Regions from separate parts of the Methylobacterium sp. BE186 genome, predicted to be linked through region 1. Evidence: predicted binding sites of a transcription regulator. Region 1 holds the regulator's gene; the other holds the start of a gene.

Region 1 (4,670 bases):
GAGCGCTCGACGATCGAGAGCGTGTTGTTGCGCGTCACGTCGAATTCGGGCTCCAGGCGCCCGTTGATCACGACGTAGATGTTGGCCTTGCCGTTCGTGCGCAGGCGCCCGTCCCGCAGCAGGAAGGACTGGGGCAGGGTGAAGACCGGCGTCACCACCGAGCCGTCCACGTGGAGTTCCTGGAAGGCGCTGTTGCCCGCCTGCACGTCGATCAGCTGCGGCGGGAACACCGCCGGGATGCTCGCCGAGGCGGTGAGCACGTCGCGGAACAGCTCGACCGCGTTCGGAGCGCCGCTCGCGGCGATGGCGCCCATGTTCCAGATCACGGCGCGTTGGGAATCGAGGTTCGTGGTCACCACGAGGAGGCGCCGGCCCTTGGCGTGCTCCTCGGCCACGGCGGCGAGGAGGTCCGCCGTGACGTAGCGGCCGATCAGGTCGCGCAGGCGCCCGTCGCCGAACAGGCCGGAGCCGAACAGGACGTTCGTCAGGCTCGGCGATTGCACCAGGGTCTCGGCGACGCCGCTCGTGTAGAACTCGGTGAGATAGGCATCGTAGGCCGGCCCCAGGAAGGCGAAGGGCGCGATGAGCGCGCCCGTGCTGACGCCGGAGACCAGGGTGAAGTCCGGCCGCGTACCCGAGGCCGTCCAGCCGTTGAGGATGCCCGCGCCGTAGGCCCCGTCGCCCCCGCCGCCCGAGAGGGCGAGGTAGGAGAAGGCTTGGCGGCGCGCCTCGGGCCGGGCCGCGAGCTGGGTGAAGGCGTCGGCCGAGGCGTCGGAGGAGACGCGGGCCTCCGGAATGTTCGGCACGCTCGCGAAGGCCGCCTGCTCCGCGGTGTAGGACACCCGCGGCAGCGACGAGCAGGCAGAGAGGCTGGCCGCCGCGCAGAGCGCGAGCAGCCCGTGCGAGATCCTGAACCGACCCGCCATGGCGATTGTCCCCGTGCCCTGCCTCTGACCACACCCCCAGCCGAACGAGCTTGGCCATTCTATCGTTCCGGCCCGGGCCCGGCAATCGGACGGGTTCGGCCGGGCTGATGCGCGGCGGCCACAGATCCGTGCCGCCGCGCACAAGCCCGGCGGCACGCGGAGGGCGGCCCCGGCCTTTGGCGGTGGAAACAGGGGCGCCCCCGGAGGTGGGCCCTGTGTCGACTCTTGCATCGTCCACGAGCCCTCTTGTAGGTTCATCCGCGTCGCCAGGGGCACGCCCCCGGCGGCCATCACCAGTGGCGCGATCGTTCGAATCCTGCACCGGCTGCCCGACTGACCGGGACCCGCGGCTTGGAGGCGGCTGACCTGCGCGACCGGCCTGCAACGCCTGCCTGAGGGCGTGGCCGCGGTGATCGCAGCGTTCAGGAGGGGGCGACGATGGAAGCAGGCCTGAGCTGGACGGACGAGCGCGTCGAGCTGCTGCGGCGTCTGTGGGAGGACGGGCAGAGCGCGAGCAAGATCGCGGCTCAGCTCGGCGGCGTGACCCGCAACGCCGTGATCGGAAAGGTCCACCGGCTCGGCCTCGCCGGCCGGATCAAGGCCGCCCCCGCTCCCGTGAACGGGCGCCGCAAGCCGGAGCGCGACGGGGAGGCCGAGGCGACGGCCGTCGAGATCATCGAGGAGGCGCCGGAGCCGATCGCGATCACCGCGCACCGGCCGGCCCCCGATTTCCCGCCGCCGGCGCAGCCGGCCTCCGAGACCGTGGCACTGGCGGTCTCCGAGCGGGTGACCATCATGGACCTGCGCGAATCGATGTGCCGCTGGCCGATGGGCGATCCGACGACGCCGGAATTCCGCTTCTGCGGCGCCCGCTCGATCACCGGGCTGCCCTACTGCACGCACCACGCCCAGATCGCCTATCAGCCCGCCGCCGAGCGCAAGCGGGACCGCCGGGTGGCGGGGTTCCGCTAGGAGGGGCGTCCCTCCCCTCTCCTGGGAAGACCCGATCGATGAAGCCCGCCCCGGTACGCCGTCGGCGGGCTTCGTCGATTCAGGGGCGCCCGAGGTTCGAGCGGCCCGCGCGCTAGTCCACGCCCGAGAACATCTCGTCGAAGGAGTAGCCGGAGCCGCGCACGGTGCGGATCGGATCGGATTGGCGCGGGCGGTTGATGGCCTTGCGCAGGCGCCCGACATGCACGTCCACCGTGCGCTCGTCGATGTAGACGTCGTGCCCCCAGACCCCGTCGAGGAGCTGCTCGCGGGAGAAGACCCGTCCGGGGCTCTGCATCAGGAATTCGAGGAGCTTGAACTCGGTCGGGCCGAGATGGATCTCGCGGCCCGAGCGGCGGATGCGATGGCTGACGCGGTCGAGCTCGATGTCGCCGGCAACCAGGAGGTTCGCCACATGGGCGGGCTTGGCGCGGCGCAGGAGCGCGCGCACGCGGGCGAGCAGTTCCGGCACCGAGAACGGCTTGACGATGTAGTCGTCCGCCCCCGTGCCCAGCCCGCGGATGCGGTCGCCCTCCTCGCCGCGGGCGGTGAGCATGATGACGGGCAGCCGCTCCGTCTCGCGGCGGGCCCGGATGCGGCGGCAGATCTCGATCCCGGACAGCCCCGGCAGCATCCAGTCGAGGAGGACGAGGTCCGGCACCTGCTCGGCAAGGCGCAACTCCGCCTCGTCGCCGCGGGCGGCGGAATCGACGGTGAAGCCCTCCGCCTCCAGGTTGTAGCGAAGCAGGAGGGTCAGCGCCTCCTCGTCCTCGACGATCAGGATCCGCGTGCTCATCCCCGTTCCTGCGTCAGGCCGCCGTTCCCGGAGACACCGTCGCGTAGTTCGAGGCATCGTTCTTCGGACGCTCGATCGCGAGCGTCTCGCCGGTGGCGAGGTAGTGGATCGTCTCGGCGATGTTGGTGGTGTGGTCGCCGATCCGCTCGACGTTCTTGGCGCAGAACAGGAGGTGCGTGCAGAACGAGATGTTGCGCGGGTCCTCCATCATGTAGGTCAGGAGTTCGCGGAACAGGGAGTTGTAGAGGGCGTCGATCGCCCCGTCCCGCTCCCAGACGTCGTGGGCCGACGTCGTGTCCCGGCTGGCATAGGCGTCGAGCACGTCCTTGAGCTGCTCCTGCACGAGGTCGCTCATGTGCTGGACGCCGAGCACGATCTTCTGAGCCTGCGCCTGATCGCTGATCGCGACCACGCGCTTGGCGATGTTCTTCGCGAGATCCCCGATCCGCTCGAGATCGCCCGAGACGCGGATCGCCGAGATCGTCTCGCGCAGATCGATGGCGAGCGGCTGGCGGCGGGCGATGAGGAGGACGGCGCGTTCCTCGATCTCGCGCTGGAGCACGTCGAGGCGCTTGTCGGCGGCGATGACGGCCTGGGCGAGCACGGTGTCGCGCCGCACGAGCGCCTGGCTCGCATCGGCCATCATCTTCTCGGCGACGCCTCCCATCTCCGAGATCGACCGGCGCAGGTCGTCGAGATCGTTGTCGTAGGAGGTGACGATGTGCTCGGACATGGTCGTGATCCTCGGGTCGGGCGCGGGAACGGGAGAGCGGGTGACGGGCCGGCTCAGCCGAAGCGGCCGGTGATGTAATCCTGCGTCTGCCGCTTCTCCGGGTTCATGAAGATCCGGGTCGTCGGGCCGAACTCGACGAGTTCGCCGAGATACATGAAGGCGGTGAACTGCGAGATGCGGGCCGCCTGCTGCATGTTGTGCGTGACGATGGCGATCGTGAACTCGTCGCGCAGCTGCTCGATCAGCTCCTCGATCCGCCCCGTCGAGATCGGGTCCAGCGCCGAGGTCGGCTCGTCGAACAGGATCACCTCCGGGCGCTGCGCCACCGTGCGGGCGATGCAGAGGCGCTGCTGCTGGCCGCCCGAGAGGCCCATGCCGGATTGCTTCAGCTTGTCCTTCACCTCGTCCCAGAGCGCCGCCTTGCGCAGGCTCTCCTCGACGCGCAGGTCGAGGTCGGCCTTCGGCAGGCGCTCGTAGAGGCGCAGCCCGAAGGCGACGTTGTCGTAGATCGACATCGGGAAGGGCGTCGGCTTCTGGAACACCATGCCGACCCGGGCACGCAGCTCGTTGAGGTCGACCTTCGGGTCGAGGATGTTCTGCCCGTCGAGGAGGATCTCGCCGTCCGCGCGCTGCTCCGGGTAGAGGCTGTAGATCCGGTTGAAGGTGCGCAGCAGCGTCGACTTCCCGCAGCCCGAAGGCCCGATCAGGGCGGTGACCTGCCGGTCATGGAAGTTGAGGTTGATGTTCTTCAGGCCGTGGAACGTGCCGTAGTAGAAGTCGAGGTTCTTCACGGCGATGCGCACGGGCGCGCTCGCGTTGGCCTGGCTGCGGCCGCTGAGCGGCGCGCTGACGGCGGGGGAGGCGCTCATCGGAGGGATTCCTTCGGAAGGCCGGTCGGCCGGGAAGCGTGAAGGCGGGCGCTCAGCGCGCCCGCTCGGTCTTGATGACGAGGCGCGCCACCACGGAGAGGGCCAGGATGGCCATCGTGATCAGGAGGGCGCCCGCCCAGGCGAGGCTCTGCCAGTTCGGGTAGGGCGAGAGGGCGAATTGGTAGATCATCACCGGCAGGTTCGCGACGCCGCCCATCAGGTTGGCGTTGAACCAGGAATTGTTGTTGAGCGCCGTGAACAGGAGCGGCGCCGTCTCGCCGGCGATGCGGGCGAGGGCCAGGATCACGCCCGTGACGATGCCGGCGGAGGCGGCGCGCCACGTCACGCTCATGATC
Region 2 (4,670 bases), on a different contig from region 1:
CTCAGCCCTGCGAGGATGAGAAGTTGCGTGCGCATCCTCAACCCGATGGGGCGGAGGTTCTGACCCTGGATGATGCTCATCGGAGTAAGCTCGGGCGCTCGCGCGGCGTGGAGGCGACGGTGACGGGGATGCGCAGTCGATGGACCGCTCTCATGCACAGGCGGGCGGTCGGGCACCAGTCCTGAGCGCCGCGAAGGCGTCGGTAGGCCAACATTTTGACGGGTCCGTGACTGAATTCACCCGGTCTGCATGTGAGAACACCGAGGTCCCGTAGAGGGCTCCCGCCCTCTACAGCGGCGCGCCCCGAAGCGTGGGCACGATTTCGTGAGCGGCGAAGGTTCGCCGCGCCGAGGGGCCTCACGCGATGGCGCCCCCGCCCTTCCGGGTCACGGCGACGATGGACGGACGCGGAGGCATGCCGGGCTCGAAATCGGGCCAGCGGGTCGAGGGCTGGTCGAAGCTCGTCGGGAGGGCATCGTCGTCGGACTCGCCCGGATGCTGGACGGCGACGAAGAAGGTCTCGTCGTCCGGCGTGAAGCAGGGACCGCACATCTCGGCGCCGATTGGCACCCGGAAGAAGTGGCGGGCTGTCGCCCGCCGCGGCCCCTCGGTCTCGACGGCCCAGATCCCGTCCGCCCGGCCCGTCGCCTTGCGCGAGTTGCCGTCCGTCGCGACCCAGAGCCGGCCGCGCCCGTCGATGGCGCAATTGTCCGGCATGCCGAACCAGCCGCTCTCGCTCGTCGCCGCCGAGAAGGTCGCGCCGGACGCGGGTGGGCCGCAGCGCAGGAGGATCTCCCAGCGGAAGCTCGTGGCGGCGTGATCCTCGCCCTCCGGCAGCATCTCGATGATGTGGCCGAAAGCGTTCTTCGGGCGCGGATTCGCGGCGTCGACCTGTTCGTCCTGGCGCCGGCCGTTATTCGTCAGCATCACGTAGACGCGGTTCGTGCGCGGGTTCGCCTCGATGTCTTCGGGCCGGTCCATCCGGGTGGCGCCGAGGATGTCGGCGGCGCGCCGGGTCTCGATCAGCACGTCGGCCTGCGTTTCGAAGCCCGCGCCCGCATCGAGGCCCCCCGTGCCGTGAACGAGGGGAAGCCAGCGCCCCGTCCCGTCCGCGTCGAAGCGGGCGACGTAGAGCGTGCCCGCGTCGAGGAGATCGCGGTTCGCCGCGGGGTGATGCGGATCGACCCGGCCCGCGGTCACGAATTTGTAGACGTAGTCGAAGCGCTCGTCGTCGCCGAGATAGACGACGTAGGCCCCGTCCTTCGCGACGATGCCGGCGGCACCCTCGTGCTTCAGGCGCCCGAGCGCCGTGCGCTTCTTCGGGACGGAATGCGGGTCGAAGGGGTCGATCTCGACGACCCAGCCGAAGCGGTTCGGCTCGTTCGGCGCCTTCGCGAGGTCGAAGCGGTCGTGGAATCGCCCCCAGCCGTAGAAGGGCTGGCCGAGCCCGTAGCGCTTGGCGTTCTCCGCCTCCCGATGCCCCTCGGGCAGGTTGCCGACGAAGTAGTAGTGGAAGTTCTCCTCGCCCGAGAGCCACGTGCCCCAGGGGGTGAGGCCGCCCGAGCAATTGTTGATCGTGCCGAGAACCCGCCGACCCTCCGGGTCCTCGACTGTGCGAAGGCGCGGGTGGCCGGCGGCGGGTCCGGTCATCTCCATCGGCGTCTCGGCGGTGATGCGCCGGGCGTAGGGAGAGCCGAGCACCGGACGCCAGCGCCCGCCTTCGCGCCGGATCTCGACGACCGAGCCCCCATGAGCGGCGATCTCCACCGCCACCTGCTCGCGCGAGAGCAGGTTGAGGCTGGTCTTGCGGCTCTGCGGGCCGAGGCCCGGGAACATGAGTTCGCTGTTCGTATACTCGTGGTTGACGACGAGGAGTCCGTGTTCGCTCGACCCGGCGATGGGCAGGTAGCCGACGAAGTCGTTGTTGTAGCCGAACTGGCGGCGCTGGCGCTCCGCGTCCTGAGCCCGCGGATCGAGCGGGGCCGCGTCGGGAAAGAGCGGGTCGCCCCAGCGCAGGAGGATTTCGGCCTCGTAGCCTGCGGCGACGTGATGCGTCTCGTCGACACCGGCCTCGACCTCAGGGAACGCGAAGCCCTCCGCCGCAGCGTCGCCCGCGACGAACGGCGCGCCGAACCCGGCAACCGCGCCAGCGGCGAGCGCGCCGCGCATGAGATCGCGCCGGCTCAATCGCACGGCGATGAGGTCGTCGAGGGTCGGCTGCGCCTCGGTTTCGGGTTCGCGGACGGGACGTCCGTTCGGCATCATGCGGCACCTTGGGCTTCAGGGGATCTGACGGTTGGGCGGGAAGCTCCCGCATCCGCATGTCGGTCCTGTGACAGAGCCGCCGTCCGGGCCTCGGGCGGCTGCTCAGGCGAGGCCGAAGAGGGTGCGTTCGCCGCGCACGCCCCGCAGGCCGAAGGTTCCGAGCCGCACCGTCTCCCGGGCACAGCGGCGCGCGACCTCCTCGGAGAGGAGGATGCTGCGCCCGAGCCTGTCGCAGAGAGCCTCCATGCGGCAGGTCTCGTTGACGGCCCGGCCGATCACCGTGAAATCGAGCCGACGGCTCGCCCCGACATTGCCGTAGACGACCTCGCCGAAATGCAGCGCGACATCGACGGCGAGGGCCGGCTCGGCCCGCTGCCTGCGCCGGGCGTTGAGGGCCTCGTTGGCCGCGACGGCCGCCTCGGCGGCCCGCAAGGCCGCCTCGCAGTTCGGGCAGGGCGAGCACTCCACCTCCGCGACCGGAAATACGGCGAGCATCCCGTCGCCGAGAAACTTCAGGATCTCGCCGCCCTGGTCGGTGACGGCGTCGCCGATCGCCTCGAAATGCTCGTCGAGCCAAGCCACGACCTGCAAGGCGTCGGCCCGCTCGGTGAGGTCGGTGAACCCCTTCAGGTCCGCGAACAGGATCGTGGCCGAGATCCGCTCGCCCTCGCCGCGGCGGATCTCGCCGGCGAGGACCCGCCGAGCCGCGTTTGGGCCGAGATAGACGCTGAGGGCGCTCGCGGCCGTGCGAGCGGCGCTGGAGCGGTAGGCCGCGAGCCCGAGCGCCGGGATCAGCCCCGAGACGACGTCGATCTCGGCCTGGGTGAAGCCGCCGGGCCGGTCCGTCGCGAAGGAGAAGGCGAAGCCTCTCACCACCGAACCGCCGTCGCCGAAGGTGACGAGCCGCATCACGTAGTCGGTGCCGCCCGTCTCCCGCAGCGTCGCGAGAAGGGCGAAATCGGCCACGCCCTCCCCCGCCTCCAGTCTCCAGCGAGACAGAGTGAGGTCGCGCGAGAGCAGGTGATGGATGACGCTGCGCTGGAAGTCCCGTTCCTGCTCGGGCCCATGCAGGAAGGTGCCGACCGTGACCGGCTGGTCCCGCCACCATTTGTGCGTGAGCGCGCGGAAATGCGGATCGATCGTGGGCAGATCGAGGCTCGCCCGCCAGACCGGGATGCCGCGGGCGGTCAACCGCTCGCAGATGCCCGTCAGCAGGCCGCCGAGATCGTCCTGGGCGAGCGCATGGCGCAGGATCCAGTCGATCAGGTCGTGAGGTGCGGCTGAAGCGTCCATGCTGCCGGTGTCCAGAGGTCCGAATCGGATGGGAGAGTATGCCCGCCGCGCCGGCCGCGGCATCCTGCGCGCCGGCGCGCCCCGAACGCGCCGACAAGATCAACAGATCGCCAGATGAGATTGGCGGATTAGACTTCAGAATATTTCCTGCTACCGTCACCGAACTGGTCGGCAAAGCAGATCCGGCCGTGCGTTTACGTACGAACACCGTCCGCAAGCGTGGCCGTTTTTAGGAACGCTTGCTCGAGACCCTGTCACGCCCCGCCTGGGGCTCCGCGGAGACGGTTCAGATGGCGGCGCCGACCCTGCAGAACGACTACGACATCTCGCGCTGGATGTACGGCTTTCCGGACAGCGACGTGCTGCCCCCGGTGCCGACCGGGCTCGCGCCGTTCTTCTACCGGACCGGCCAGTTCGATTCAGGCCTGCAGGCGAGCGGCTTCCACGGGGCCGCCTTCCAGACGCCCGGCCCCGTCTCCGAGATCGTGATCGGCTTCGAGGGCACCGACACGGCGGGCATCGAGGAACGGCCGGACTTCCTCCTCGCCCAGGTCGACGCCGACGTCGCCCTCTATTTCGGCGGTATCCCGCAGGCCCTGACCGATGCGGTCGCCTTCAGCCGGCAGGTGATCGCGGCGGCGGCCCTCCAGGGCATCGGAACGGACCGCATCACCATCACCGGCCACTCCCTCGGCGCGGCGGAAGCGGCCTATGTCGCGGCCGTGCTCGGCATCGACGGGCTCACCTTCGCCGCACCCGGCCTGTCGGCCACCAAGCTTCCGCCGAGCGGCGCCGGCACGCTCGTCAACTACGTCGAGTATCTCGATCCGGTCGCCAATTACAGCTTCACCCCGGTCAATTACGAGACCGAATTCCTGTGGAGCGACACCATCCGGCGCGTCGGCGATCCGAGCTACATCGGCTCGCCCCTGGAGGAGGCGCTGCGCGGCCTCCTCTCCGAGGCGGGCAACCTGTTCGCCCCGAACTCGACCTTGGCCGACCGGGTCGCGGGCCTGACCGCCTTCGGGGCACTCGCCGCCACCTACCACCCGCTCACGAATTACGGCGAGGACCTCGGGCTCCTCCAGAACAATACGCCGATCCTCGTCGAC

The links. The regulator PhoB, encoded in region 1, activates phosphate uptake and scavenging genes when phosphate is short. The targets are predictions, from matches to a motif close to TGTCATNNANCTGTCAT.
Region 2: the regulator PhoB is predicted to act here: its motif matches at 2,322-2,338, upstream of J2X36_RS19870 (PhoX family phosphatase).

Annotation. Positions count from the first base shown of each region.
Region 1 is NZ_JAVDVV010000033.1:9,644-14,313, forward strand. Features, by position in the region: gene J2X36_RS23785 (patatin-like phospholipase family protein) at 1-926, opposite strand, end outside; gene J2X36_RS23790 (GcrA family cell cycle regulator) at 1,365-1,898, shown strand; gene phoB (phosphate regulon transcriptional regulator PhoB) at 2,011-2,712, opposite strand; gene phoU (phosphate signaling complex protein PhoU) at 2,726-3,445, opposite strand; gene pstB (phosphate ABC transporter ATP-binding protein PstB) at 3,499-4,314, opposite strand; gene pstA (phosphate ABC transporter permease PstA) at 4,367-4,670, opposite strand, start outside.
Region 2 is NZ_JAVDVV010000022.1:69,114-73,783, reverse strand. Features, by position in the region: gene J2X36_RS19875 (efflux RND transporter periplasmic adaptor subunit) at 1-80, opposite strand, end outside; gene J2X36_RS19870 (PhoX family phosphatase) at 358-2,265, opposite strand; gene J2X36_RS19865 (adenylate/guanylate cyclase domain-containing protein) at 2,368-3,558, opposite strand; gene J2X36_RS19860 (hypothetical protein) at 3,597-3,791, shown strand; gene J2X36_RS19855 (hypothetical protein) at 3,849-4,670, shown strand, end outside.